Regions from separate parts of the Rahnella aceris genome, predicted to be linked through region 3. Evidence: predicted binding sites of a transcription regulator. Region 3 holds the regulator's gene; each other region holds the start of a gene.
The links. Region 3 encodes LexA, which represses DNA repair genes until DNA is damaged. Its sites were predicted from a motif close to TNCTGTATGTACATACAGNA; they were not measured.
Positions count from the first base shown of each region.

Region 1: uvrB (excinuclease ABC subunit UvrB) is a predicted target of LexA. The motif match lies at 5,568-5,587, and genes of this name have one in related genera.
Region 2: GW591_RS08850 (metal-dependent hydrolase) is a predicted target of LexA. The motif match lies at 6,499-6,518, and genes of this name have one in related genera.

Region 1 is NZ_JAADJV010000001.1:2,245,533-2,255,931, forward strand. Features, by position in the region: gene moaB (molybdenum cofactor biosynthesis protein B) at 1-35, opposite strand, end outside; gene moaA (GTP 3',8-cyclase MoaA) at 67-1,053, opposite strand; molybdenum cofactor riboswitch at 1,043-1,199, opposite strand; gene GW591_RS10245 (gluconeogenesis factor YvcK family protein) at 1,463-2,371, shown strand; gene GW591_RS10250 (isochorismatase family protein) at 2,436-2,960, opposite strand; gene GW591_RS10255 (VF530 family protein) at 3,001-3,369, opposite strand; gene uvrB (excinuclease ABC subunit UvrB) at 3,436-5,442, opposite strand; gene GW591_RS10265 (ABC transporter ATP-binding protein) at 6,599-7,309, shown strand; gene bioD (dethiobiotin synthase) at 7,314-7,994, opposite strand; gene bioC (malonyl-ACP O-methyltransferase BioC) at 8,061-8,852, opposite strand; gene bioF (8-amino-7-oxononanoate synthase) at 8,836-9,987, opposite strand; gene bioB (biotin synthase BioB) at 9,991-10,399, opposite strand, start outside.
Region 2 is NZ_JAADJV010000001.1:1,949,601-1,959,999, forward strand. Features, by position in the region: gene thrS (threonine--tRNA ligase) at 1-66, opposite strand, end outside; gene GW591_RS08815 (MarC family NAAT transporter) at 356-1,036, shown strand; gene GW591_RS08820 (transglycosylase SLT domain-containing protein) at 1,060-1,695, opposite strand; gene GW591_RS08825 (fructosamine kinase family protein) at 2,018-2,887, shown strand; gene GW591_RS08830 (YniB family protein) at 2,993-3,541, opposite strand; gene hxpB (hexitol phosphatase HxpB) at 3,735-4,400, shown strand; gene kduI (5-dehydro-4-deoxy-D-glucuronate isomerase) at 4,709-5,545, shown strand; gene kduD (2-dehydro-3-deoxy-D-gluconate 5-dehydrogenase KduD) at 5,623-6,384, shown strand; gene GW591_RS08850 (metal-dependent hydrolase) at 6,537-7,094, shown strand; gene GW591_RS08855 (L-cystine transporter) at 7,284-8,675, shown strand; partial or broken gene GW591_RS08860 (IS110 family transposase) at 8,792-9,112, shown strand; gene GW591_RS08865 (pyridoxal phosphate-dependent aminotransferase) at 9,579-10,399, opposite strand, start outside.
Region 3 is NZ_JAADJV010000002.1:657,252-667,650, forward strand. Features, by position in the region: gene dusA (tRNA dihydrouridine(20/20a) synthase DusA) at 1-37, opposite strand, end outside; gene zur (zinc uptake transcriptional repressor Zur) at 300-809, shown strand; gene GW591_RS15380 (CsbD family protein) at 968-1,177, opposite strand; gene dinF (MATE family efflux transporter DinF) at 1,367-2,731, opposite strand; gene lexA (transcriptional repressor LexA) at 3,029-3,637, opposite strand; gene GW591_RS15395 (diacylglycerol kinase) at 3,757-4,125, opposite strand; gene plsB (glycerol-3-phosphate 1-O-acyltransferase PlsB) at 4,243-6,726, shown strand; gene ubiA (4-hydroxybenzoate octaprenyltransferase) at 6,824-7,690, opposite strand; gene ubiC (chorismate lyase) at 7,732-8,271, opposite strand; gene psiE (phosphate-starvation-inducible protein PsiE) at 8,361-8,768, opposite strand; gene pgi (glucose-6-phosphate isomerase) at 9,020-10,399, opposite strand, start outside.

The DNA.
Region 1 (10,399 bases), on a different contig from region 3:
GATAAAGGCAAGAACTCTTTACTGGCTTTGCTCATCAGTTTGCTCCTTAAACGATCAGTACCGGGTTTAGCCGCCGATAAACGACAGGTTCTGAGTAATTCCGGTATTGCCTTCATGCAGGAAGTGGGTTTGTTTTTTACGGCTGAGGCCGCCCTGAATGCGGTCCATCAAATCGTCCTGTTGCATGTCGTCGGCTAATAAATCCCGTAACGGAATGCCTTGCTCGCCGAACAGACACAAATGCAGATTGCCGAGGGCAGACACACGCAGCCGGTTGCAACTGGCGCAGAAGTCTTTTTCGTACGGCATGATCAGACCGATTTCACCCAGATAATCCGGATGACTGAAGACTTGCGCGGGGCCATCACTGCGTGAGCGAAGTTGTAACTGCCAGCCCTGACGCACCAGTTGCTCGCGCAGCACCTCACCGGAGACGTGGTGTTTGCGGAACAAGTCGCCGCCGTCGCCGGTTTCCATCAGTTCAATGAAACGCAGCTGGATCGGACGGGTTTTTATCCAGTCGAGGAAGGTATTCAGGCTGGCGTGATTGACATCGCGCATCAGCACGGTATTGACTTTCACCTTGCTGAAACCGGCGTCAAAGGCCGCATCTATACCCGCCATAACGTCGCGGAATTTATCCTGACCGGTGATGGCGTGAAACTGGCGGGCGTCGAGACTGTCGACGCTGACGTTGATGTTGGTCAGACCGGCATCGCGCCATTTATCGATATCACGCGCCATGCGATAACCGTTAGTGGTCACCGCGAGGGTTTTGATGGAAGGATTTTCGCGCACTGCGGCAATGATCTCGCAGAAATCGCGGCGCAGCGACGGCTCTCCACCGGTCAGGCGCACTTTTTCCGTTCCCAGACTGGCGAACGCGCGGCTGACCCGACGGATTTCATCGAGCGAGAGAAAGCTTTTATTGCTGTGTCCGTGCGGCTTGTAGCCATCCGGCAGACAATAGGTGCAACGAAAATTGCACACATCTGTGATCGACAGCCGCAAGTAATAAAACTTGCGGGCAAAAGCATCAGTAAGTTGAAGCACCTTAACACCTTTCCAGATACGGGAGATGCGGGCATTTCTGCCATGCACCCTGGTGACTTTCGTCACGGCCAGGGCTCCATATTGTTTCTGTGGGAACGACGTCAGAAAGGCAACTTAGGAACCAGGGCTAGGAGTTGATTCATGCCGTCCATAGCGGATCGAGAATGAATACGGGGGTAACGGGGGATATTCTAACGCCGCAAAGTCCTGAACGCCAAGATGGTTTTTCGTTATGCATTTTGATACATAACGATTTTTTACGACAAAAGGCTGCATTTTCAACGCTGAAACTGCCCGGTTTTTAATGTCCTGAGAGTGGCGTGAAGGGATAACATCTTGTTGCAAAATTAGGTAAAATCCGCCGCAGAAAACGATGTAAACCCGCCGCTCCCCATTTGAAAGGAAAACCATGCGCAACCGAACATTAGCAGACCTCGACCGGGTGGTGGCATTAGGCGGAGGTCACGGGCTGGGCCGTGTGATGTCTTCACTCTCGCTGCTGGGTCCGCGCCTGACCGGCATTGTGACGACCACCGATAACGGCGGTTCGACTGGCCGTATCCGCCGTTCCGTTGGCGGCATTGCCTGGGGCGATATGCGCAATTGCCTGAATCAGCTGATCACCGAACCGAGTCTGGCGTCGGCGATGTTCGAATACCGTTTCAGCGGCCAGGGCGAGCTGGATGGCCATAATCTTGGCAATCTGATGCTGCGCGCGCTGGATCATCTCACCGTGCGCCCGCTCGAAGCGATCAATCTGGTACGAAGCCTGCTGAAAGTCGACGCAGAACTGATCCCGATGTCAGAACAGCCAGTCGATCTGGCGGCCATTGATGCCAATGGTGAAACGGTTCACGGCGAAGTCAACGTCGATAAACTGACGCTGATCCCGCGAGAACTGCGGCTGGAACCTCAGGTGCCGGCCACGCGCGAAGCGTTACAGGCCATTGCTGAGGCAAATCTGATCCTGATCGGGCCGGGGAGTTTCTTTACCAGCCTGATGCCGTTGTTACTGATGAATGATCTGACAACCGCGCTGCGCCGCAGCCGGGCGCATATCGTGTATATCGGAAATCTGGGGAAGGAACTGAGTGTCGCCGCCGCGTCGCTGACGCTGGACGACAAACTGGATATGATCGAGAAACGCATCGGCCGCCGCGCCGATGCCGCGATTGTCGGGCCGAAAGTCAAAATCGGCGGAAGTGCCACTGAACATCTGATTATTCAAAGCCCGCTCGAAGCCAGTGATGTGCCCTATCGTCATGACCGCGACATGTTACGCATGGCGATTGAAGAGGCGCTGCAAAAAATGATCTGATTGGTAAACATCAGATATAAGAAAGGCCGCGCGATGCGGCCTTTTTTGCGTCCGAAAACTGAATTTACTGCCAGTCAGCCAGGATTTCCGCAGTGGTTTTTACCGTTACCGGATTTCCCGGCACAGATAACTCACGCCACACTTCATTATGCTGCCCGATCAGTTGCTGCGCCGTCGCGTGTGTGCGATCGCCGGTAGTGTGCGCATCTGACGCAACCGTCACGGCATAGCCTTTGCTGGCAGCGATTTTGATGGTGGTGTCTACGCAATAATCCGTTGCACAACCGCAAAGGGTAAAACGGGTCGCATTCAGTTCCTGCAGAACGTTATCGAGTGAAGTGCGGTAGAAGGAATCACAGGCGGTTTTAGTCACAGAAATCGCGCCTTCCGGCTGATGCAATTCCGGTAATATCTGCCAGAATTCGCTGCCTTCGGTCATTTTACCTTCAGCGTGCTGAATGAAAATAACCCGCCCTGCCCGGTCAATCAGCTGATTAATGCGCTCAGCCCGTCCGCTGCGGTCATAACGCGGGGAAGCGAACACCCCGTTTTGCATATCCACCACGATAAGAACATGTTGCTCTGACACGATCCTTCCCCTCAAATGAACAGAATGAAATGCGCCTAAATTACTTTTTCACCAGCGGATGGTTATTCCACGGGCTGTCGGCAGCCGGTTTGGCGGTGCTGACTTTTGGCTTTTGCGGAGCCTGTGCTGAGAGCGGTGTGCGGCGCTTGCTGCGGGTCATATCCGGGCGCAGATGACCTTCAATGAAATCCAGATACAGCGTTTCCACTTCCTTACGCGCCCACGGCGTGCGGCGCAGAAATTTCAGGCTGGATTTCACACTCGGGTCGCTTTTGAAGCAGTTGATATTCACCTGCGAGGCCAGCGCCGGCCAGCCAAAGTTATCCACCAGCGTTGTCAGCAGTTTTTCCAGCGTGACGCCGTGCAGCGGATCTTTCGCTGCGCCAGGGTTTTGTGGTGTATCAGTCATTGGCTCGCTCTTCGTTAAAATGTCTGGGTCATGATTTTTAAGCCGCGCAGTCTACCACCCTTCTCGTTACGAAATCGCAATAAACTGCTCACGCAGGGCATGCAACTCGTCGCGCGTGTTGGCCGCCTCTTCGAATTCCAGATTTTGCGCGTGCGCATACATCTTGCTTTCCAGCTCTTTGATGCGTTGCTCCAGCGCTTTCGGCGTAAGCGATTTGAAGGTTTGCGCCGCTTCGGCATCGCGTTTGTCTTTGTTCTTTTTGGTTTTCGGCTGACCGAGTTGCAGGATGTCGGAGATCTTCTTGTTCAGCCCCATCGGCGTGATGCCGTTTTCGAGGTTGTACGCTTCCTGTTTGGCGCGACGTCGTTCGGTTTCTTCAATGGCGCGGGCCATTGAATTGGTAATTTTATCACCGTACAGAATCGCTTTACCGTTGAGGTTACGTGCCGCGCGGCCGATGGTCTGGATAAGCGAACGTTCAGAACGCAGGAAGCCTTCCTTGTCCGCATCGAGAATCGCCACCAGCGACACTTCCGGCATGTCCAGCCCTTCGCGCAGTAAGTTGATGCCGACCAGCACGTCAAATTCCCCCAGACGCAAATCGCGGATAATCTCGACGCGCTCGACGGTATCGATATCAGAGTGCAGGTAACGCACCTTCTCGCCGTGTTCCTCCAGATACTCAGTCAGATCCTCGGCCATACGCTTGGTGAGCGTGGTGACCAGCACACGCTCGTTAATCGCCACGCGCTTGCGGATTTCAGACAGCAGGTCATCAACCTGCGTGGTTACCGGTCGCACTTCGATGATCGGATCCAGCAAACCGGTCGGACGCACGACCTGATCGACCACATCGTCACCGGATTTCTCCAGCTCGTATTTGCCCGGCGTGGCCGAGACATAAATACTTTGCGGCGCCAGGGCTTCGAATTCCTCAAAGCGCATCGGGCGGTTATCCAGCGCCGAAGGCAGGCGGAAACCGTATTCCACCAGCGTTTCTTTACGCGAGCGGTCGCCTTTGTACATACCGCCGATTTGCGGAATGGTGACGTGCGATTCATCGACAATCAGCAGGCCGTCAGCCGGTAAATAATCAAACAGCGTCGGCGGCGGCTCGCCCGGCCCGCGGCCAGACAGATAACGTGAGTAGTTTTCGATACCGGAGCAATAACCCAGCTCGTTCATCATTTCGAGATCAAACTGCGTACGCTGGCTGATGCGCTGTTCTTCCAGCAATTTGTTGTTGGCCAGCAACACTTTGCGGCGATCCGCCAGTTCGACTTTAATTTCTTCCATCGCCTGCACAATACGTTCGCGTGGCGTGACGTAGTGGGTTTTCGGGTAGATGGTGAAACGCGGCACTTCATGCTGCACCTGGCCTGTCAGCGGATCAAACAGCGAAAGGCGTTCAACTTCCTGATCAAATAACTCAATGCGCAGCGCCAGATCGTCCGATTCCGCCGGGAACACATCAATCACTTCGCCACGCACGCGGAAAGTACTGCGCTGGAAAGCCTGATCGTTGCGTGCATATTGCAGTTCCGCCAGACGACGCAGGATCGAACGCTGATCGATAATCATCCCTTTGGTCAGGTGAAGCATCATTTTCAGGTATAAGTCCGGGTCGCCCAGACCGTAAATCGCAGAAACAGAGGCCACCACAATGACATCGCGCCGTTCGAGCAGCGCTTTGGTGGCAGAAAGACGCATCTGCTCAATGTGTTCGTTCACCGAGGCGTCTTTTTCGATAAAGGTATCGGAACTCGGAACATACGCCTCAGGCTGATAATAGTCATAGTAAGAGACGAAATATTCGACGGCGTTTTCCGGGAAGAACTCTTTCATCTCGCCGTATAACTGTGCGGCCAGCGTTTTGTTGGGGGCAAGCACCATCGTCGGACGGTTCAGATCCGCAATCACATTCGCCACGGTAAAGGTTTTTCCTGAACCGGTTACCCCGAGCAATGTCTGGTGCGCCAGTCCGTTCTCCAGCCCTTCTTCCAGACGGCGTATTGCCTCAGGCTGGTCACCTGACGGTTTAAATTCGGAATGCAGTTTGAACTCTTTACTCATGACGGGCTACCTGACTGAAATGGGAATGCATAGGGCCGTGCGCGCTGAACGGGTGAACAGTTTGCGGAAAAATAGTATGAAAGACTTCGCGATTTTTGCCAGCCCTGATTTTACCTTCGCTATAATACTGTATATAAAACCAGCTTCCAATCGATAAAAAGTGTTGGCGTTTTAACGTGCTGTCGATGCTGCACTTTTTTAGGATATGACGAATGAGAATTCTCACCATCAGATGACATTTTTTCCCAAAATCCGCATTCCCTCCATTTTCTGACCACAGGTTGACGAAGATTGACACAACTATGACGAACGAATTACGGCTGTATTGCTTTTAACTAACTCGTTGATTAAAAACAGTATCATTAAAAAGCTGCGAATACGGGCAAACTAAGCGGAACCCGCATGCTGACTCGTCTGTAGCAACTTTTCTCACTCTCATGCACAAGGTTATCCACAGGAATAGTGGATAAGTCCCAGCACGCCCCGCGCTGCGGGAGTTGGTAAAAAACTGAATTTTGCCTTCCGTGAGTCTGAAAGGTCTTTTTTAGTTATTTTTTATCTTTTTTATCTCCTTATTTATGCCTATTTTGCCTAAATTTCTGGGCTGATGTTTCTTGCAAAAACCAAAAGTGCATCTCACCAGAATTTTTTGCTCACGTTTGTCCATGTGTTTGCACCAAAAACAGTGAAGACGGCACTGGCAAAGTGCAGGTCACCGTGGACTACTCCTTATGGGGTAATCTCAAAAACCCCAGAAATGCTAATGAATAATCCGAAATCATCAGCGGCGCGCCTGTTAACACCCCTGTAACTTCTCTTTCCCTGACCGTTTTTACAAACTTGGCCTGAGAGTTGCAACGTCTCTGCATGTGGAGGTTGCGACAGCCGGAACTGCTTTTTTCGCCCCGCCATAAAAAATGAGAATTCCCCTGCTTTCAGGCAGGAAAAATCATTTTTAGCGCAAGGAAATGCCACTTAACCCCATTTATCACTGATTAAGGGGGATTTATCTGTAATTGATGCTGTCAGATTAGCCGTCAACAAACGGAATTAAATTCTGCGTTGGGGCATTAACAGCGGAACATAAATGTCAGAAATATGACAGTGGCCGTCAAAATGAAGTTCAGCGGAAGGCTCCGTGCGGGAGGGAGGTCTGATGTTAAGTGTAAAATCAGTTAATCAGTATTATGGGCAAAAACATATTCTGTGGGATATCAATCTCGAACTGTACCGCGGTCAATGTACCTGCCTGATCGGGCGAAATGGCGTGGGAAAAACCACGCTGGTGAACTGCATCATGGGGCATCTTCCGGTGAAAAGCGGCGCCATCTCCTGGCAGTCGCGTGACGAAGAGCCGCAAAGTCTGCTGAATTTGCCGGTCGAAAGCCGCGCCCAAATGGGGATCGGTTATGTGCCACAGGGACGGCAGATTTTTTCGCAGATGAGCGTCGATGAAAACCTGCAAATCGCCATGATGGCCAGCCGGAATAAGACCCGTCGCGTGCCGGAAGAGGTGTATGACCTGTTTCCGACATTAAAGGAGATGGGGGCGCGCAAAGCCGGTGAGCTCGATGAAAGCCAGCAGCAGCAACTGGCAATCAGTCGTGCGCTGGTTCAGGAACCTGAATTACTGATTCTGGATGAACCGACCGAGCACACCAGCGCATCGATGGCGGCAAACATGGGCAATATCATTCACCGCCTGAACCGTGATCTCGGCCTGACATTGTTGCTGGTCGGTCATAAACTGCCGTTCATCCGCAGCGTTGCCGACCGGTTCTGCCTGGTCGACGGCGGACGCAACATCGCGCAAGGCACACTGGCGCAGCTTGACGATACATTAGTCAAAAATTATCTGACCGTCTGACGTCTCATGCCGTGAGACGGTTAAGATGAAGATACTGTCCCAAATTAACGTCAGTTCCGGCACTCAGGTACGGGATCTCGCCCAGCAAAGGCGCAGGCAGCATACGCGTGAGCGTATCCATGTATGCCTGATGATGCTTCCCCGTTTCCTGTACGTCGTTAGCTATCCAGCCCGCCAGATGCAACCCGCTTTGTGTGATGGCCTGCGCCGTCAGCACGGCGTGATTAATGCAACCCAGCCGCATGCCTACCACTAACACTACCGGCAACTGCTCGGCGATAACCCAGTCAGCAAAGGTATAATCTGCCGTCAGCGGTGTGTACCAGCCGCCTGCGCCTTCCACCACCACCCAGTCCGCCAGCGGTTCGAGATGACGTAATCCGTCTGATAGCACCCGCGGATCAATCGGCCGTTTTTCCAGTTCGCTGACGACATGTGGCGAAGTCGGTTCGATAAAGGTGCAGGGGTTCACTTCGTCATAACGCAGCCCGACGGTGCTGTAAGCCTGTAACGCCAGCGCATCACTGTTGCGCGGGCCTTCGCCGGTCATTTCACTGCCGGATGCCACCGGTTTGTATCCGGCTGTTTTGTGTCCTGCCTGCGCGGCAGCCTGCAAAAAAGCGGTGGTCGCGACGGTTTTACCGACTTCAGTGTCGGTGCCGGTAATAAAGTATTTTTGTTTCATGATTTATTTTAATAAAAGCCTGGTGTTGGTTCTGGCTCCCTCCCCCTGCGAAGGGGGAGGAGTAAATCAGCGTGGGATAAGTTCTTCGACCTGCAAAATGCCGTAGACCAGCCGGTAGTTGAGCGGCAGGATGCCGTCGCGGCGGGCATAGTGTTTGTCCAGCAATTGCAGACGTTCACGCCCGCCCAGACCGCCGAGGCGGCCATTTTTGATGTGCGTCGCACCGATGCCTTTCAGCGAGCGCAGCAGCGACATCACATCGGGGAATTGAGCAACATGATCGCTGAAGGTCACATCATGGCGATACGGCGCGCAGGCTTCGGCGATTTTGTCCGGCGTCAGGAACTGATTCACGTGACGTCGGCCATCGACCTTCATCCATGCCGCGGCCAGCTCATTGAGCGAACCTTCTGCCAGCGTGGAAAACAGCACCAGCCCGCCGTTGCGGGTGACGCGGTGCATTTCTTCCAGTGCGCGTGGCAGTGCGTTACACCACTGCACCGCCAGATTGCTGAAGCAGATATCGACAGAGTTGTCGGCAAACGGCAAACGTTCGATGTCGCCCGGCACGTATTCATCAGCAGAATCCAGCTCACGGGCGCGATTTAACATGCCCTCAGAGAGATCCAGCGCAATGACATTTTTACCCTGCGCACGCCAGTAACGGCTGAAGTGGCCGGTGCCACAGCCCGCATCGACGACAATCTTGCCGGCGTCTTGCAGATACGGCGCTGCCAGCGCCAGTAATTCCTCACCCACATCACGCTGCAACTGTGCGGCGTTTTCGTAACTGATGGCGGCGCGACTGAACGCATCGGCCACCGCTTGTTTGTTCACTAATTCAGTGACTGCACCCATGAAGGGACTCCAGCAAAAAATCGATATCTTCCGGCTCATGCGCCGCTGTCAGAGTAATGCGCAGCCGCGCACTGCCCGGTGGCACCGTCGGTGGACGGATGGCGCTGACCCACAATCCGCGATCGCGCAAGGTGGATGCCAGATCCAGCGCGGGCTGGTTTTCACCCACAATCACCGGCTGGATCGCCGTCTGTGAACCGGTCAGCGGATACGGCAAACCGGCGGCACCCGCGCGAAAACGGGCAATATTGGCGGCCAGTTTATCACGCAGACCGTCATCCTGCCGGACTCGTGCCAGTGCAGCCTGTAACGCGCACACCTGCGCGGCGGGCATCGACGTGCTGTAAATCAGATGGCGGGCAAACTGCAACAGGTAATCGGCGGTAGCATCATCACACAACACCGCCGCGCCGCTGCAACCGAAAGCTTTTCCGAATGTGACCACCAGCAGTTCCGGCCGGATGCCCTGTTGCCAGCAACTGCCGCGCCCTTCTTCACCGGTAACGCCCACACCGTGCGCGTCATCGACCATCAGCCAGCTACCGTGCGCTTTGGACAAGTTATGCAGATCAGCCAGCGGCGCGGCGTCGCCGTCCATACTGAATACACCTTCGGTCACCACCAGCGTTTCACCGGCTACCGGTTTTTCCAGCAGGCGCTGCAGGGAATCCGGCTGATTGTGGTGAAAACGCCGCAACTGCGAAGGTGCATGGGCTGCGGCTTCCAGTAAAGACGCGTGACTGAGTTTGTCAGCCAGCACGCGATCCTCAGCCTGCATCAGCGCCGCGAGAATCGCCTGATTCGCCGCAAAACCGGAGATAAACAGCAAAGCCCGCGGATATCCCTGCCACTGCGCCAGTTGTTGCTCAAACGCGGCATGCACCTCGCTGTAACCGGTGACGTGTCCTGAACCGCCGCTGCCGACACCGTATTTAGCCGCACCCTGCTGCCACGCGGCGATCACCTCAGCGTCCTGACTCAGGCCGAGATAATCGTTACCGGAAAAATTCAGATAACGCCGCCCGCCCTGCGTCAGAAAACGCGCACTGCCGCCCTCATTCGGCTGCCGTACACGAAATGCCGCCGCCTGTTTGCGCGCCGCCACCGCGTCGTTGATCCGCGTTTGCCAGCTCACCGGTTATACCGCAGCGTTGTAGAACTGATCGGTATCGGCGTGGACCAGCTGCTCGGCAAGCGCGGCCTGCTGCTGGTTATCGCCCATTTCTGTTTCAAATGACTGCGGGTTAAGCCCCAGCTTGCCGAACAGAATCAGGTCTTTATCTTCTGCCGGGTTTGGCGTGGTCAGCAGTTTGCAGCCGTAGAAGATGGAGTTGGCACCGGCCATAAAGCACATCGCCTGGGTCTGCTCACTCATCTGCTCACGTCCGGCAGACAGACGCACATAAGATTGCGGCATCATGATGCGCGCGACAGCGATCGTGCGGATGAAATCAAACGGATCCACATCGTCATTATCCGCCAGCGGCGTACCTTTCACTTTCACCAGCATGTTGATCGGCACACTTTCCGGCGGCACCGGCAGGTTT
Region 2 (10,399 bases), on a different contig from region 3:
ATCAAGGGGAGAAACGGGGCGATCAAAAACGCGCTGGCTTCCATCAGGAAGAGTAATGACAGGCATGCTAATTCCTTAATCTACAGTGGTGCCCCACACGACAGAGCACATCTAGAAAAATATTTGAGTTTAAATTCACGTAGTTATTCACGCTATTTAGCTTTACCTTGCCAAATATAGGCACCCTGAATACATCACGTAATTGTATCGGGATGCGACGCGAAAACAGTCCATAAGTTTAGCATTCGTAAAGTGCGAATTTCCAGCAACCTGTGTTGCTAAACGCGGATATTTTTCGTGTAATCCCCCCTGACACGTTAAGGTAACCAGAGCAGCATTTAAAAAAGGGAAGGATATGACAGAAGTCAGGCAGTTATTTGAAGTACTGGGATTGGGCCTGATGGTACTGCTTCCGCTGGCAAATCCACTGACGACCGTGGCTTTGATGCTCGGTCTTTCCGGGAATATGACCACACAGGAAAGAAACCAGCAGTCGCTGATGGCCTCGGTCTATGTCTTTATCATCATGATGGTGGCGTATTACGCGGGACAGTTGGTGATGAATACGTTCGGGATTTCCATTCCCGGCCTGCGTATTGCGGGGGGACTTATCGTCACCTTTATCGGTTTCAGAATGCTTTTCCCACAGCCACACGTGGAAGAAAGGATCCTTATCGAGAACAAAACGGCGGAAATGAAGAAACAGGATTCGCCAAATATCGCTTTTGTTCCTCTGGCGATGCCAAGTACCGCCGGGCCGGGCACCATTGCCATGATCATCAGCAGTGCTTCAACGGTGAAATCATCTGATTTCCCGCACTGGATTATTACCGTTGCTCCGGTGATGATTTTCTTTTTAGTGGGTTTGATTTTGTGGATATCTCTGCGCAGTTCGGGGGCGATTATGCGTCTGGTCGGGAAAAGCGGGATTGAGGCTATTTCACGTCTGATGGGATTCTTGCTGGTGTGTATGGGCGTTCAGTTCGTTATCAACGGGGTTCTTGAGATTATTAAAACCTTCCCGCCAGCAGCCTGAGCCGCTGGCGGGAACATCAATGCTTACCGCATCGCGAGGTAGGCATTGTTCACTTTCCACAGATAACGTGGTGCTTGTGGCGCCGGGTGTTTTTTCTGCACATGAGCAGAAAACTCAGCAGGCGTCATCAGATTGATTTTCGCAATCGCATACGTCTTATCTTTGTCGAACGTTCTCAACAACGCCCCTGCTCCGTTCACATATGCCAGTGTGGTGGCGTAACGGCGAGTTTCAGGGTTATTAATACCCGCAAGCTGCTGTTGTAAAATACTTAAATAAGCCGTACCCAGGTCAATGTTCACCGCCGGATCTTTTAAATCACGCGGCGTGGGCTGACCGTAACGTCCTTTCATCCGGTAGGCATCGCGTCCTGCCGTTGAGGCCTTTAGCTGCATTAACCCAATCGCATTCGATTTGCTGACAACGGTTGGGTTATATCCAGATTCGACCTGAATGATTGCTTTAACAAGTGTTTCGTCGACGCCATAGGTATTTGCCGCCTGGTGAATAACATCACCATAAGGCCCTGGATGCATTAATGAAGTATCGCGCTGAGGTGGCGGCGATGGATTCAAAAAACGCGTCGTCTGAACCGGTGTTTCTTTAGCGCAACCCGCCAGCAATAGCGCGGCCATCAAATAAAGAATGTTTGGTTTCACGTTATCTCTCTCGCGACTGGGACGAGATGTAGCATATACATCTTCTTCCAACACCTGAATATATTTTTCGTCTATTATTATTATTGTTTTGTTAAACAAAGGGGTTAGAGGGATGTCGATAAGACAATTCCGTTTATAAAACCCGTTTCATGTCACATATTCCTAAATTAATCTGTCCGCTGATGATACGTTCTATTTAGACATCTGAGAAATTGCATAAATTGACATCATCATCTGATTCAGCCGTGCGCCGGATCGGGTTTTCGAAGCTGAAAAAACGCTAACTTAATGAATTATCTGGCCAGTCAGAAGGGGTCATACCATGTGGCAAGCCGTCAATCGTTTGTTGAGTGAACACTTAGGCAATGCTGAAATCCGCGAACGTGTTGAGCTTCCGGGAGGCGAAATCCACCCGGCATGGCGGCTGAGCTACGGCGACAGAAACGTGTTTGTGAAATGCAATGCACGCGAAATGTTGCCTATCTTTGCCGCTGAAGCCGATCAGCTGGCCTTACTTGCGCGCAGCCAGACCGTCAGGGTGCCGGAAGTTTATGGTGTAGGTAGCGACCGTGATTACAGTTTCCTCTTGCTCGAATATATCCCGCAAAAACCTCTGGATGCACATAATGCCTATGTTTTAGGCCAGCAACTTGCCGCATTGCATCAGTGGAGTGAACAACTGCAATTCGGTCTGGATTTCGATAATGAACTGGCGACAGTTCCGCAACCCAACAGCTGGCAACGGCGCTGGGCTACCTTCTTTGCCGAGCAGCGCATTGGCTGGCAGCTGCAACTGGCTGCTGAAAAAGGGATGATATTTGGTAATATCGAAGATATCACCGCTATGGTTCATGCCCGCTTGCAGAATCATCAGCCGCAACCTTCACTTTTACACGGCGATTTATGGCCGCATAACTGTGGCTTATCTGATGATGGTCCGGTGATTTTTGACCCGGCCTGTTACTGGGGAGATCGGGAATGCGATTTGGCGATGCTGCCGTTATATCCGAATGTTCCGCCGCAATTATATGACGGTTATCAGAGTATAACGCCACTCCCTGACGACTTCATTTCGAGGCAACCGATCTACCAGTTATATTACCTGCTTAACCGCAGTAATTTATTCGGTGGTCAGCATCTTGTGGTGGCGCAACGCGCCATAGAAAGGCTGTTACACGAAGATATCAGTTAGCGGGATAAATATTTCAGCTCTGAACAAATAAGACCTGAAAACGTTAATATTCAGGCCTTATTTTTCATTTTCACAGAAACCCGTTATAAATATGTCGTCAAATTATCAGGCCATTAATCCTAATAATTTCAAAATGAAGTAGCCGATGACAGCGATGATAATTGGCAAAATATACAATGGAAAATACTGCACCAAAATCGTGTGTCGCGGTATCACGATACGCTCTTCAATTTGCGGACGTGTCCGGCCTTCAGCACCTTTCGCCTGTTCCAGAATAAGCTGATCCTGGATCCCTTCGCGAATGTGTTTTACCTGACGGGACATTCTCGCGCCGGAAGCCTGAAGTGCCAGCCCCACAAAAATCAGCCAGTAGATAATGAAGAACATGATGTTCGCGCTGGTGAAACCCTGCCCTAAAGCTGGCACCGGTGAGTTGTACCAAAAGACATTGAGAAACGAGGTATTGAACTTCACCATATCCACCATCACGTGGATGAAATCCAGCATGACCGCGTTGATGCCCTGCTCCGTCTTAGTGTGCTCGTTGATAAAATTCAGCAAAGAAATCAGCGTAGAAAGCAGCGCAGGGATAAAAATGATCCATCCCGCAATTCGTTTAATTACTGCCACACGTCCGGCTTGTTGGTACGTCATGAATTCCCCTTGTTAGGATACCTAAAGCAACGGCTAAGTTTACCCACAGAAAGCCTGCTCCGCCCAATGTTTTAATCAGTTAGCGTAACGCTGTACCGGGAACGTCCATCCTGTCCATTTTCACATCAGATTTCACCTGCATTCCCACCGATGTTAAAGTGGGTTTCTATTTATTGTGAGGGAGTCCGCTTTCATGGCTTATGTCCGCCCTGTTAATGCAGCAATTTTCGATATGGATGGTCTGTTAATTGATTCTGAACGGTTATGGACTCAGGCTGAGCTGGACGTTTTCAGTCGCCTGGGCGTTGATATTTCCCAGCGCCATTTGCTGCCGGATACGCTAGGTTTGCGTATCGATCAGGTGGTCAGGATGTGGTATCAGGCGCTTCCGTGGCAGGGTCCGGGTCAGGAAGAAGTGTCCTCAATGATTATTGCCCGCACGATTGAACTGGTAGAACAAACCCGGCCGTTACTGCCTGGCGTAAATCATGCCCTTGAGCTTTGCCGTGATCAGGGGCTGAAGATTGGTCTCGCGTCGGCATCACCGCTGTTTATGCTCGATACCGTGCTGGAAATGTTTAATTTACACTCCTTCTTTAAGGTTCGTGTTTCAGCGGAAAAGCTGCCTTACAGCAAACCGCATCCTGAGGTCTATCTGCTGGCTGCCGGAGAATTACAGGTTGATCCGCTCAACTGTGTGACGCTGGAAGATTCCTTTAATGGCATGATCGCCACCAAAGCCGCGCGTATGCGCTCGGTGGTGGTGCCGGACCATGAATACAGTGTGGATCCACGCTGGGCGCTTGCCGATGTCAAACTTTCTTCCCTCGAAGAATTGCGTGTGGCACACATCAGCTAAAATTTATGCGCAGCCGCTCATGCCGCTGCGCACCTTCTCTGCTTTCTCTCCTTTCCATATACCTTATCTACGCATTTCTCCTGCCACAATTTTTGAAGCTTCGTTTAATTTCGTAAATCTTGAACTGACTCATAAAATAAATAAAACGTTATTTCATTTTTATTGAATTCGCATGCCAATGAACCTATGATTCCTGCAACAAGGACGAGCCGGGAGCTCTCCTGCTTCTGTACGCTGTCACTGCCACGCAACGGTCAGACTAGCCCGGTAAGTCCTCCTTAATACCGTCATTCATGAGAGGCACCGACATGCAAGTTCGTCAAAGTATCCACAGCGACCACGCAAAAACGCTTGATACCGCTGAATTACGCCGTGAATTCCTCATTGAGAAAATCTTTGAGAAAAATGCCTATACCATGACTTACAGCCACATCGACCGCATCATTGTCGGCGGCGTCATGCCCGCTGAAAAAACGGTATCCGTGGGTGATGAAGTCGGTAAACAGCTTGGTGTGAGCTATTTTCTTGAACGTCGCGAACTCGGCGTGATTAATATCGGCGGCCCGGGTCTGATCGTGGTTGACGGTACAACCTATGAAATTGGTCATGAAGAAGCGTTGTATGTCGGCAAAGGGGCAAAGCGGGTCGAGTTCAGCAGCGTTGATGCCTCCAGACCGGCCAAGTTCTACTACAACAGTGCGCCGGCACACACGACTTTCCCGAACAAAAAAATCACACTGGCGGAAGCCTCTCCGCAGACCATCGGCGATGCAGCTACCAGCAACCGCCGCACCATCAATAAATTCATCGTGCCCGACGTTCTGGAAACCTGTCAGCTGACCATGGGGCTGACCAAACTGGAAGAGGGGAGCCTGTGGAATACCATGCCTTGCCACACCCATGAACGTCGTATGGAAGTGTATTTCTACTTCAATATGGAAGCGGAAACTGCCGTGTTCCACATGATGGGGCAACCACAGGAAACCCGTCATTTATTAGTGCACAACGAGCAGGCTGTCATCTCTCCTAGTTGGTCAATTCACGCCGGAGTGGGTACCAAAAACTATACCTTCATCTGGGGGATGGTCGGTGAGAACCAGGTATTCGATGACATGGATCACGTCAAAGTCAGCGAACTGCGCTAACTCCCCCTTGCTCTGCCTTACCGGCAGAGCAACTCATTTTTTATGGCGAACGCGCCGTTGCAAAAGAGACTCTGAATATGATCCTCCGTTCATTTGAATTAAGCGGCAAAGTCGCAATCGTCACCGGTTGCAATACCGGGCTGGGACAAGGCATGGCGCTGGGTCTCGCGCAGGCGGGATGCGATATTGTGGGCATTAACGTTTCCGCCCCTGAAGAAACTGAAAAAAAAGTCACCATGTTAGGCCGCCGTTTTCTCGATCTGAGGGCTGATCTGAGCACCATCACAGGCATTCCTGAGCTGATCGAGAAAGCAGTCGGGGAATTTGGTCATATCGATATTCTGATCAATAACGCCGGTATTATCCGCCGTGAAGATGCCATCGAATTCAGCGAGAAAAACTGGGATGATGTGATGAATGTGAACAGCAAAACGCTGTTCTTTATGTCTCAGGCCGTGGCGAAGCAGTTCATCAAACAGGGTAACGGTGGCAAAATTATAAATATTGCCTCTATGCTCTCGTATCAGGGGGGGATCAGGGTGCCTTCCTATACCGCGTCAAAAAGCGCAGTAATGGGTCTGACCCGACTGATGGCCAATGAATGGGCGAAGCATAACGTCAATGTGAATGCGATTGCGCCGGGGTATATGGCGACTAACAATACGGAACAGTTGCGCGCCGATGAAGAACGCAGCAAAGAAATCCTCGACAGAATCCCCGCCGGACGCTGGGGTCTGCCGGAAGATGTCATGGGGCCGGTAGTCTTTCTGGCATCGAAAGCCTCTGATTACGTTAATGGTTACACCATTGCCGTCGATGGTGGTTGGCTCGCGCGTTAAGGGCAGAATAAGTGACACCAGAAAGGCGTATTCTTATACGCTTTTTTGTTTTTTATCAGTCCGTTGACAATTAGTTACAGGGCATCTCTTCCAAGATTGTGACAGTTTCACTTATACTGGATAAAATAACAGTTATCCAGTTCGGACGCGTCATGACGGCGGAAGGCCATCTCATTTTCTCAATTGCCTGTGCAGTATTTGCTAAGAAGGCCCAGCTTTCTCCCGAACTGGCGCATGGTGACTGGTGGCACATCATTCCAGGGTCTTTGCTTACCTGTCTGCTGCCCGATATTGATCACCCCAAATCGGTGCTGGGCCAGCGTCTCAAATGGTTGTCGGCCCCCATCGCCCGGGCTTTTGGTCACCGTGGATTCACTCACAGTTTGCTGGCGGTGGCTGGAGGGATTTTCCTGCTACGCACTCATTTCCCTCATGACTGGGTGATCCCCGCTGATGCTTTCCACGCCATGATTATCGGTTACCTGAGCCATATCCTGGCAGATATGCTGACGCCTGCAGGAGTGCCGCTGCTCTGGCCTTGTCGATGGCGTTTCCGGCTACCGCTGATTAACAGCCAGAAAGGTAATCAACTCGAGCGCACGCTCTGCCTTATGCTGGTCGGCCTGACGCTTTTCTGGCCAGACTGGACGCCCATCATTGGTGCAATAAATCCTGACTTTTTTAATCACATCCTGAAATTATTCATCTGAATAGCATGAAATATTGCCGATATGATGAAAATTAATACAAATACCAACAAAAAGTTATAATGAATTCCTTTTGGATATAAATGCTCGGACCCTCAAACTGATATTCTGCCCCCCAATGCTTTGGGATGGTGCAGTCCTTTTCCGGAAACACCCGTTTCATTTATCAAAATTATAAGTTTGGAGTCTGGTATGAATCTTCCGCTCGTTCTTAACGTAGTGGTTTTCGTTGCCCTGCTTTTGCTGCTGGCACAAACCCGCCACAAGCAATGGAGCCTGGCAAAAAAAGTTTTACTGGGTCTGGCTATGGGTGTCGTATTTGGCCTGGCTTTACAGCTGATCTACGGTTCCGATGATCCGGTACTAAAAACCTCAATTACCTGGTTCAATATTGTCGGTAACGGCTACGTCCAGTTGCTGCAAATGATCGTCATGCCGCTGGTTTTCGTCTCTATTCTGAGCGCGGTAGCGAAACTGCATAACGCGTCATCGCTGGGGAAAATCAGCTTCCTGACCATCGGTACCCTGCTGTTCACCACACTGATCGCTTCTCTGGTGGGTATCTTCGTGACGGGCCTGTTCGGCCTCACCGCTGACGGCCTGGTACAGGGTACGCAGGAAACGGCGCGACTGACGGCAATTCAGTCTAACTATGTCGGCAAAGTGGCTGACCTGAGCGTGCCTCAGTTGATCCTTTCCTTTATACCTAAGAACCCGTTTGCTGATCTGACAGGCGCAAGTCCGACATCAATCATCAGCGTCGTGATCTTCGCAGCCTTCGTTGGTGTAGCCGCCCTGCAACTGGTGAAAGATGATGCAGAAAAAGGTCCGCGCATTCTGGCCTTTATCGATACCCTGCAGGCATGGGTGATGAAGTTGGTGCGTCTGGTCATGAAACTGACCCCGTACGGGGTACTGGCTCTGATGACCAAAGTGGTCGCCGGCTCGAACATTCAGGACATCATTAAACTCGGCAGCTTTGTGGTCGCGTCTTACCTGGGTCTTGGCATTATGTTTGTTGTTCACGCGATACTGCTGTCGTTCACCGGTGTTAATCCGGCGAAATTCTTCCGTAAAGTCTGGCCGGTGCTGACTTTTGCCTTCACCAGCCGTTCAAGTGCCGCGACCATCCCGCTGAGCGTTGAAGCGCAGACACGCCGTCTGGGTATTCCTGAATCTATCGCCAGCTTTGCGGCATCGTTCGGGGCAACGATTGGTCAGAACGGCTGTGCAGGTCTGTATCCAACCATGTTGGCCGTCATGGTTGCGCCAACCGTCGGCATCGACCCGTTTGATCCGGTATGGATTGCAACATTAGTGGGTATTGTTACCCTGAGCTCTGCCGGTGTTGCCGGTGTGGGTGGTGGTGCGACATTTGCAGCCCTGATCGTGTTGCCAGCCATGGGCCTGCCGGTTACGCTGGTTGCCCTGCTGATTTCTGTTGAGCCGCTGATTGATATGGGCCGTACCGCGCTGAATGTCAGCGGTTCAATGACGGCAGGCACTATCACAAGTCAGTTGCTGAAACAGACGGATAAAGCGGTGATGGATGCTGAAGAAACGGCTGAGCTGGCTCACCGTTAATTTCAGATTGCTGCAAACAAAAAACCGAAGCCAGTGGCTTCGGTTTAATAAGATGGTCACCCCCACCCTGTGAGCGGTACGCTGACAGGGTGTTTTTCTTTCTGAAGGGGATCATCATGCAAAACGTTACGCTCATCGGTATTGACCTCGGCAAGCATTCGTTCCATGTCCACGCTCAGGATAAAAACGGTAATGCATTGCTACGTAAGAAGTTTTCCCGCAACCCGTTAACCGCCTTTCTCTCTACTTGTGCCGCTTCTACCGTTGTTATGGAGTCCTGTGCGGGCGCCCATTTTATGGCCCGGCACATCAGCCAGTTCGGGCATCAGGTGAAGCTCATCTCTCCTCAGTTTGTCCGACCCTTCGTTAAAAGCAATAAGAACGATTTCATTGATGCCGGGGCTATCTGCGAAGCCGCATCACGACCTTCTATGCGCTCGCGCTTTTATGCAACGACCTGAACACAATCAGGGGCGGCTGGCTGACTAGGTGAAGGCCCAGCTCTCGCGGCATCACTCGAACGTAGTGGCCTGCGGGTTAGCCAACAAACTGGCCCGAATAGCCTGGTCGGTGACAACCCATCGCACAGCTTTTATCCAATAAAAAGAGCCAACAGGGACGAACTGTTAGCTCTTAGGCATTACGCAGTGACTTTCTGGTTTTGCGACGACCGATTATTGATGACATGAACGGCACAGCGACCTGCGGATGAACCTGACATAAAAAATGGCTCTTTGAAGCCGTCCGCTTTTTAAGGTTCTGCAGGCGCGGACTTCATCATGGCGCGGGCAACGTAAGGTTGCCCATCAGACGCCGTATAGATTTAAGCAAGCCCATCATAAATCAAAATCAACGTTGCAAAAACGGGGGTGACCATAGATTTTTATGGTTCTGACTCAGACGTTATGACTTCAGCTCCGCACAAAACGCTGCTATCCGGTCGCAGCCGTCTTGCAAAACTTCCATGCTGGTCGCATACGAAATGCGGAAATACGGACTCATGCCGTAGGCCGCGCCCTGCACGGTGACGACGTGTTTTTCTTCGATCAGCGCCATCACGAAATCGGCATCGCTATTGATGTGACGCCCGCCTGCGGTGGTTTTCCCGATGCAGCCTTCAATGTTCACGAACAGATAGAACGCGCCCTGCGGTTTATGACAGCGCAGTTCATGCACGGACGTTAACCGCTCCAGCACGTAATCGCGGCGCTGGCGGTAGATTTCGGCGCGCTCTTTCAGTAAATCCTGCGGGCCGTTAAGCACCGCGACCGCCGCCGCCTGCGTGAGCGTGGTGACGCCACCGCTGTTTTGCGTGTTCACGTTACTCATGGCTTTAATCAGATCTTGCGGACCGCCGCAAAAACCTAAACGCCAGCCGGTCATGGAATAGGCTTTCGACACGCCGTTGACCGTCAGCACGCGATCGAGCAAACGCGGTTCCACTTCGGCCAGCGTATAAAATGTCACGTCGTCATAAATCAGATGTTCGTAAATGTCATCGGTCAGGATCCACACGCCCGGATGGCGCAGCATTACCTCACCCATCGCCTGCAATTCCTGGCGGGTTGCCACGGAACCGGTCGGATTGCTCGGGTAATTCAGCAGCAGCCACTTGGTTTTCGGCGTAATCGCCGCGTCGATGTCCTGCGGATACGGCTTGAAATTGTTCTCCTCCGGGCAGGCCACCGGCACCGGAATACCGCCCGCGAATTTGACGATATCCG
Region 3 (10,399 bases):
AAAAACGCTGGGCGGAAAAGGGAGTGGTCTGGGGCATTACGTGTTGAGTTTCTGACATCGGCCTGACATTCGCTGAAGGGGTTCGTGACGCTCCCCCCGCTTCGCGCCAGAGGGAAGGTAATCGCTGATTATACCACAGAACAAAGATTCGGCATCTTGTGCCGCTGAGCAGGCGGATGCCGACGTTGCATCACATCTGAATGGCGCATAATTCGTCGTTTTGGTGCAAGCATGATAAAATCATCGGTGGTCGCATGATGTGGCCTATTCATTCCAATCTGCGCTCAGAGACCGTTGCTATGACCCTGAATAATCCGGAAAAATTACTTTCACAAGCTGAAGAACTTTGCCAGCAGCGCAATGTTCGCCTGACGCCGCAGCGGCTGGAAGTACTGCGCCTGATGACGCAACAACCCGGTGCGATCAGCGCCTATGACTTGCTGGATCTATTGCGCGTAAGCGAACCTCAGGCGAAACCACCGACCGTTTACCGGGCGCTGGATTTTCTGCTGGAACAGGGATTTATTCACCGTGTTGAATCCGCAAACAGCTATGTTCTCTGCCATCATTTTGAAGAGCCGAGCCATACTTCTGCGCTGTTTATCTGCGACCGCTGCGGGTTAGTTACCGAAAAAACCACCGACGGCATTGAAGAGCGTCTGGCAAAACTGTCATTAGAATCCGGATTTGAGCTTCGCCATTCCGTCGTTGAAGCGCATGGCTTATGTGCAGAATGCAAAGTAGTAGAAACCTGCGACAGCCATGACCATTGCGATCACGACCACAGTATTGTGGTGAAAAAACGCTGAATGATCGGGTTTTAAGGTTTTGAAGGTGACTCGTAAGAGGAGGATGTTTTGTACAGAGAAGAGGTTGGGTACATCCGTGTACCCGTATCCTGAAGCGTTCCGGGTAGGAGCAGCTAAATCTCAGGATCCGTCACTGGCACGCGAGGGGGAGTCGCGTCTTACCAGTGATATTTGTTTTTGGTTTCCCATTCATTGAGCTCTTTCTCGGCCTGATCTTTTTGATAGCCGTAACGCTCCTGAATTTTACCGACTAACTGATCACGTTTACCTTCAACCACTGTCAGGTCGTCATCAGTCAGTTTGCCCCATTGTTCTTTCACTTTCCCTTTGAACTGCTTCCAGTTACCGTCGGCTTGGTCCTTATTCATAAAATATCTCCTGTTACCTTGGGTTTTATGAACTGCATTTCGTCTTGCAGCTCGTCCTTAACACTTTAAAGGTTAGTAGAGAATCTCGATTAATCCTCCTTAAACAGGGATAAAAACCACTATTAGGATTAATCTAAAGCATGAAATAACGACAAAGCTGCGCTTATTTCTTTGAAAATAGCTGAAAAATCAGTGCGACGGAGACGAAAACCATGTGTCATGCCGCCAGTAACGACGCCATATCCAGCCCAGTGAAATCCCGCGTAACCCGAGGAATACCGTCAGCGCCAGCCACAACGCATGATTGCCCAGCAGCGGTAAAGTGAACAATGTCAGCCCGTACCCCAGCGCCGCCACCAGCATGCTGTTTCGCATATCCCGCCCACGCGTTGCGCCGATAAACATGCCATCAAGCAAATAGCACCAGACAGCCACCAGCGGCAGTATAATTTGCCAGCCAAGATATCGGTCCGCCAGCTCACGCAATTCCGGTAATGATGTCAGCGCATCAATGATCGCCCCACCCGCCAGCGCGTAAATCAGAGCAAAAAACAGCGCAACCAGCCCGGCCTGACGACACGCGGCATGCCAGACATTCAGCAGTTTTTCGCGGTTGCGGGCACCGAATGCCTCACCGGAATGCGCTTCGATAGCATAAGCAAAACCGTCAAGTGCAAACGCGGTAAATGTCAGCAGGTTCATCAACACGGCGTTGACCGCCACAATGTGGCTGCCCAGCCGCGCGCCCAGAACGGTCAGCGATGCAAAGCAAAGCTGCAACAGTAATGAGCGCAGCATGATGTCGCGGTTAAGCCCGAGAAGACGGCGCAAATTACCACGCCACGCGGAGGTGATTTCTGCGCCGGTGATACCGCGTCGTTTCATCACCCGCCAGACGAAATACAGCCCGATGAGTAGCGTGAAATACTCGGAGCTTGCCGTCGCCATGGCTGCGCCACGCACGTTCCAGCCCAGCCCGATCACCAGCCACAGATCCAGAATGATATTCAGCAAATTCCCGGCAATCAGCAAAATCACCGGCCCGCGAACGTACTGAATGCCGAGCAACCACCCGAGGATCACCAGATTCGCCAGTGAAGCCGGGGCGCTGAACCAGCGGATTTCGATAAACAGCCTCGCCTGTTCAAGCACGGGCTGGCTGCCGCCGACAATGTGAAACGCCAGCTCCATCAGCGGATGACGGAATACCACAATAATGACGCCCGCCAGTACAGCCAGAAGGAAGGGTTGTACAAAAGCACGCGCCAGAAGCTGATTATCTTTCGCGCCCAGCGCCTGAGCGGTCATGCCGGTGGTACTCATCCGCAGAAACAGTAAGAGCATAAAAAGGAAAGTGGTGATCATCGAACCCACAGCCACGCCGCCGAGATAATCCGGGCTGTCGAGATGACCGATCACTGCGGTATCCACCAGGCCGAGGAGTGGCACCGTGATATTGGAAAAAATCATCGGCAATGCCAGCATCCAGAGCGCTTTATCGGCAGGGCTTAAAAAGGTGTTTTTGAGTGTGTGTCGCAGGGAATGATGTTGCATAGAGAATCTCATGCCGGAGGTTCAGGTTATGCCTGTAAATGACATCGCCCCGAAAGGGGCGATGATGAGAGAAACGCATTTCTCTTTGAATTCACATGGATGCCAGAGGCCGCCGCCATCCATATTCAATTAGTTTTAGTCTTGTCTATCTGACACAGCAATTTCTGACTTAGTCATATCTGACCGAGTAATTCGCGTTATATCAAGGCGGCAACTAAGCGAACGCCGGGAGCATACACAAGTATGTGACCGGGGTTGCGAAGGCAGCCAACGCAGAGATAGCTCGAAGTACGAAGGTCAGATCCAGTCGCCGTTGCGGATAACACCTACGGCTAAGCCTTCAATGCTGAAATTCTGCTCGCGCAAATCCACCACGATCGGCTGAAACTCGCTGTTCTCAGGCAATAACTGCACCACACTGCCTTGTTTTTTCAGGCGTTTCACGGTGACCTCATCATCGATACGGGCCACCACAACCTGACCATTACGCACGTCTTGCGTTTTATGCACGGCCAGCAGATCGCCGTCAAGGATACCAATATCACGCATCGACATACCGCTGACACGCAGCAGGAAATCGGCGCTCGGCTTAAACATTTCCGGATCGATCTGATAGTGCCCTTCGATATGTTGCTGCGCCAGCAGCGGTTCACCGGCGGCAACGCGGCCAATCAGCGGTAAACCTTCTTCTTCTTCCATCAGCAGACGAATGCCGCGTGATGCACCGGAAACAATCTCAATAACACCTTTACGCGCCAGCGCTTTAAGATGCTCTTCCGCCGCATTGGGAGAACGGAACCCCAGACGTGATGCAATCTCTGCGCGGGTTGGTGGCATACCGGTGGTGGAGATATGATCGCGAATAAGGTCGTAGACCTCTTGTTGTCTGGTCGTTAAAGCTTTCATTCCGCCCCCTGGTTGTTTATACAGTCTTGCTGTGAGTATATACAGCTAAACGGTCAATGAAAACCTAAGATTGAATAAAAACAGGGCATAACGTTGATTCCTGGAATGCAGATTCCAAATCAGAACCATCGCGACCAAAAGATGCTGACCCAGACAAAAATCGCCAATATGATGGTCAGAAGTACGGCAGCAGAGCCGATATCTTTTGCGCGACCAGAAAGCACATGAAACTCAGGCCCGATGCGGTCTATTGCACATTCCACCGCGCTGTTGAGCAACTCCGTGACACAGACCAGCACGACGGATCCCACCAGCAGGATACGTTCAATGGTGCTGACATCAAGCCAGAAAGATAGCAAAATTAACGGGATAGCGACGCTGGCCTCCTGGCGAAATGCCGCTTCGTTTTGCCATGCCGCTTTGAATCCTTTCCAGGAATAGCCGGCCGCTTTATAAATTCGGGTAAATCCGGTGACTTGGTTCGCCATTTCGGGTACTGATCCTTAGAGTGTTTGCAGCATTTTAGCTTTTATATGACCACAGATCTCCACGGATCTTTCTGGTATCCTTGCGGCGAAATTGCTAACAAGAGGCTTCACGTTTTTATGTCAGGTTGGCGTAGACTTTATTACACATTATTGAATTTACCACTCTCATTGCTGGTAAAGAGCAAGGTCATACCTTCAGATCCGGTTACCGAGTTGCATTTAGACCCGACGCGGCCGATTTTGTACGTATTACCTTATAATTCCAAAGCCGATTTGCTGACGTTGCGTGCGCAATGTCTGGCGCAGAATCTGCCTGATCCTCTTATTCCGCTGGAAATTGACGGCACCCTGCTACCAAGCCATGTCTTTATAGCCGAAGGCCCGCGCGTATTCTCTTATTACACGCCGAAGCAGGAATCCGTAAAGCTGTTCCACGACTACCTTGATTTGCACCGCAATAATCCGGATTTAGACATTCAGATGTTGCCGGTGTCGGTAATGTTTGGTCGTGCACCGGGCCGTGAAGGTCAGGACGACACGCCGCATCTGCGCGTGCTGAACGGTATCCAGAAATTTTTCGCTGTGCTGTGGCTGGGGCGGGACAGTTTCGTCCGTTTCTCCAATACCGTTTCCCTGCGTTATATGGCGACGGAACACGGCACAGATAAGACGATTGCTCAAAAACTGGCACGTGTGGCGCGGATGCATTTCTCCCGTCAGCGTCTGGCTGCGGTTGGTCCGCGCCTTCCGGCACGTCAGGATTTATTCAATAAATTGCTGGCCTCAAAAGCCATTGAGAAAGCGATTGAAGACGAAGCCCGCAGCAAGAAAATTTCCCACGAAAAAGCCCAACAAAACGCCATCGCCCTGATGGAAGAGATTGCCGCTGACTTCTCTTATGAAGCCGTGCGCCTCTCTGACCGTGTGCTGAGCTGGACGTGGAACCGTTTGTACAAAGGCATCAACGTTAATAATGCCGAGCGTGTACGCCAGTTAGCGCTGGACGGTCAGGAAATTGTGTATGTGCCTTGCCACCGCAGCCACATGGACTATCTGCTGCTGTCTTACGTGCTCTATCATCAGGGTCTGGTACCGCCGCATATTGCCGCCGGTATCAACCTGAATTTCTGGCCGGCTGGCCCGATTTTCCGCCGTCTGGGTGCGTTCTTTATTCGTCGAACCTTTAAAGGCAACAAGCTCTATTCGACGGTTTTCCGTGAATATCTGGGCGAACTGTTCAGCCGCGGTTATTCGGTGGAATACTTTGTGGAAGGGGGGCGTTCGCGAACCGGGCGTCTGCTGGAGCCGAAAACGGGCACGCTGGCCATGACCATTCAGGCCATGCTGCGCGGCGGTTCACGTCCGATTACGCTGGTACCGATTTACATCGGTTATGAGCACGTCATGGAAGTGGGTACGTACGCGAAAGAATTACGCGGTGCGACCAAAGAGAAAGAAAGCCTGACGCAAATGCTTAACGGGCTGCGCAAGCTGCGTAACCTCGGCCAGGGTTACGTGAACTTCGGTGAGCCGTTGCATCTGACCACTTACCTGAACCAGAACGTGCCAACCTGGCGTGAAGCCATCGACCCGATCGAAGCACAACGTCCAAGCTGGCTGACGCCGACAGTGCAGGATTTGGCAGAACAGATCATGGTGCGCATCAACAATTCAGCGGCAGCCAATGCCATGAACTTGTGTTGTACCGCGCTGCTGGCCTCCCGTCAGCGTTCACTGACACGCGAACAGCTGACCGAGCAAATCGACTGTTATCTGCAATTGCTGCGTAACGTGCCTTACAACGCGGATTCGACGGTGCCTGATCTGACCGCTGACCAGTTGCTTGATCACGCGCTGAACATGAATAAGTTCCAGGTTGAGAAAGACAACATTGGCGACATCATCGTTCTGCCTCGCGAACAGGCCGTGCTGATGACGTATTACCGCAACAACATCCATCATATGCTGGTGTTGCCATCACTGATTTCAAGCATTGTGATGCACCACCGCCAGGTCAGCCGCGCGGAATTACTGCATCAGGTCGAACTGATTTATCCGATGCTCAAAGCCGAACTGTTTATGCATTTCGATACGCCTGAGCTGCCACAAGTGCTGGATGTTCTGACGCTGGAACTGGCGCGTCAGCAAATCATTCACCTTGAAGATGATGAGCTGACACTTAATCCGGCCCGTATCCGCACCCTCCAGTTGCTGGCGGCTGGCGTACGTGAAACGCTGCAACGTTACGCGATTACCTTCTCCCTGCTCACCAATAACCCAAGCATCAACCGCGGTGCACTGGAAAAAGAGAGCCGGATTATGGCGCAGCGTTTATCCGTGCTGCACGGTATCAATGCCCCTGAATTCTTCGATAAAGCTGTGTTCTCGACGCTGGTCGGCACACTGCGCGCAGAAGGCTATATCAGTGACACCGGCGATGCCATTCAGGAACAAACGCGTGAGATTTACCTCATGCTCAGCGACCTGATGACACCGGATATCAAGCTAACTATCGAGAGTGCGGGAATGCCTTCTGAGCTGCCGCAAGCAACGGAGCCACCGGCTGAACCGAAGATGGATGTACGCGATACCGATCATTAACCCGTATTAGCGCCAGACATCAGATTAAAAAAACAAAACGCCCGGACTTTTTACAGAGTCCGGGCGTTTTTAATTGTTGTCGCGCAGGCTAACTTACTTAGAAATTGAAGCCTGACAGGCTCATCAGAATACCGAGGAACAACACCAGCCCGACATAATTGTTCTGGCGGAAAGCCAGGAAACAGGCATCACGTTCACGTTTAGCAATCAGCTTTTGCTGATGCACAAACAGCGCAGCAGCCAGCAGCAACGACCAGTAAAACGGTGCGCTGAGCTGGGAAAGATAACCAACAATCCCCATCAGGATCAGCGTTGCCAGTTGCAGAAGGCCGATGATCAGCGTGTCAAAACGACCAAACAGAATCGCTGTCGATTTCACGCCGATCTTCAAATCATCGTCACGATCGACCATCGCGTATTGCGTATCGTAAGCCACCGTCCAGCAGATATTTGCCACGAACATTAACCAGCAGCTAAGCGGCACACTTTCGCTCACAGCGGCATACGCCATCGGAATTGCCCAGCCAAACGCCGCGCCCAAAACCACCTGCGGCAGATGGCTGACGCGCTTCATGAACGGATAAATCCATGCCAGCGCCAGTCCGGCCAGAGACAGCCAAATGGTCATGCGGTTAAGCAGCAGAACCAGCAGGAATGACACCAGCACCAGTCCGGCGAATAATATTTTCGCCTGCTTGCCGGTGATCGCCCCGCTCGGCAATGGCCGGTGAGCGGTGCGTTTTACGTGACCATCAAACTTACGGTCAGCGTAGTCATTCACCACGCAACCGGCGGCACGCATGAAGAAAACGCCCAGCACGAAGACCAGCAAAATCTTCGCAGACGGCATTCCCCCCCCCGCGACCCACAGTGCCCATAACGTTGGCCACAACAGCAGCAGTGAGCCAATCGGCTTATCAATGCGCATCAGGCGGCAGTAATCACGCCATGTGCCCTGCGTCATACTTCCTGACACTCTCTGTTCTCCTTGTTGATTAGTCTGACTCATACCTTGCTCACTTTACCCTCAGGGCGGTGAACCGGCGAATCCGGGAGGAAAATTTCGGTCAGCAGCAACGGCTTATCAGACAAACGCAGGCGGGAACGGCGCGCCCATAATTCTCCCTGCTCACTGTGTAACTGGCCTAAATGAATGTAATCGCGGGACAAGTTGTTCCCGCTAAACAGATAGCGCCCCAGCGGCACCGTGCCTAAATCGACCAGCGCCAGATCCGGCCCGGTCAGCGTTTCTTCAGGAATGACCGTGCGCCCCAGCAGCCAGGGTTCGGCATCGCCAAACAGCACGATTTCGCGGATCCAGTAACGGGCACTTTCCGGCAACTGCTGTGCTTCGCTTTCACCCAGTTCTTCGCGACTGACAAAACATTCATTTTGCGGTTTCACGGTGACGGTAACACCCTGCTTTTCAAACCGGCGGGTCATGGACCCCATTTCCATCAGCCAGTCAGCCACATCCGCAGGCACCTGCGAAGGGTCGTCAAACCAGTGGATCGGGGATGGTTCGGGGGAATGGGGATCAGACATCAACGGCTCCGTAATGAAGGCATTCATACCTCCAATGAATTATCTGCCTCGCATTCTAGCGCATCAATGCGAGGCAGTAATTGCCTGATTTATTCGCGGCGCAGACGTTCGCTATTGGCAAGAAACAGTGTCACGACCAGCACAAGGATCGCGCAGGCGTAAACCAATGTGTCATAAGGACTTTTGTGGTCGACGATGATCAGGCGGATAATCGCGGTGATGCCGATGTAAATAAAATAGCGTAACGGGAAATGATAGCCCGACGAAAAATATTTAATAATCAGGGCAATAAACTCAAAATAGAGGAAGTAAATTACAATCCCTTCAATGAGCAGATATGACGAAGACTGATCGTTATTCACGAACAACACCATTGCTAAATGATAGGTTTCGCGCCCGATAAAAATCATCAGGATCGCGGCCAGTCCTAATAAGAATACGTTCAAAATTCGCTGCATAATGACGGATATCATCAATGCCCGTTTTGATCCTGCCATGTGATCTACATCCCACTTTTGTTATTAATCCCCGCAGAATACCACAGAGTCAGCACAGGAAAAGCGCCATTAAAAAAGGGCCAGCCGGTGAAGGCTAACCCTTTTATTGAGAAATATTTCGACCTGTCCCTCTAAATCATTCGGGCTGGATCAAGGCGGCAAGGGAACGAAGCCCCGGGAGCTTACATAAGTAAGTGACCGGGGTGAGTTCACGCAGCCAACGCTGAAACAGTCTGAAGGATGACGAGGGATTAGCGCCAGTTTTTGAAGCGGTTAATTAAACCGTTCGTGGAACTGTCGTGGCCTGTCACTTCTGAGCTACCTTCCAGTTCTGGCAGGATACGGTTTGCCAGCTGTTTGCCCAGTTCTACGCCCCATTGGTCGAAGGTGTAGATGTTCAGGATCACGCCCTGGGTGAAGATTTTGTGTTCATACATTGCGATCAACGCACCCAGGCTATAAGGCGTGATTTCACGCAGCAGGATGGAGTTGGTCGGACGGTTCCCTTCGAACACTTTGAACGGCGCAACGTGTTTAACGTCTTCTGGTTTTTTACCCTGATCGGCGAATTCTTTCTCGACAACATCCAGAGATTTACCGAATGCCAGCGCTTCGGTCTGGGCGAAGAAGTTAGACAACAGTTTCGCGTGGTGATCGCTCAGCGGGTTATGGCTGATGGCCGGTGCGATGAAGTCACAAGGGATGATTTTAGTCCCCTGGTGAATCAGCTGATAGAACGCGTGCTGACCGTTAGTGCCCGGTTCGCCCCAGATGATCGGGCCAGTCTGGTAATCCACCGGGTTGCCGTTACGGTCAACGAACTTACCGTTAGATTCCATGTTGCCTTGCTGGAAGTAAGCGGCAAAACGGTGCATGTACTGGTCGTATGGCAGGATAGCTTCGGTTTCGGTGCCGTAGAAATCGTTGTACCAGATGCCGATCAGCGCCAGCAGTACCGGCAGGTTTTTCTCAGCCGGCGTATTCGCGAAGTGTTTATCCATCGCGTGCGCACCGCTCAGCAGTTGTTCGAAGTTATCGAAACCTACAGACAGCGCGATAGACAGACCGATTGCGGACCACAGAGAGTAACGGCCACCGACCCAGTCCCAGAATTCGAACATGTTGTCGGTGTCGATACCAAACTCGCTCACCGCTTTACCGTTGGTGGACAGCGCCGCGAAGTGTTTCGCCACGTGTTGGTTATCGCCAGCGGTTTTCAGGAACCAGTCACGCGCGCTGTGGGCGTTGGTCATGGTTTCCTGCGTGGTGAAGGTTTTTGATGCAACCAGGAACAGCGTGGTTTCCGGAGACAAATCTTTCAGCGTTTCAGCGATATGCGTGCCGTCAACGTTGGAGACGAAATGCATATTCAGGTGGTTTTTGTACGGACGCAGCGCTTCAGTGACCATGAACGGACCGAGGTCTGAACCGCCGATACCGATGTTCACCACGTCGGTGATGGCTTTGCCGGTATAACCTTTCCATTCGCCACCGATAACACGTTCGGTGAAGCCTTTGATTTTCGCCAGAACTGCATTCACTTCCGGCATCACATCTTTGCCGTCCACGACGATTGGCGTGTTGCTGCGGTTACGCAGTGCAACGTGCAGAACAGCACGGTCTTCGGTGCG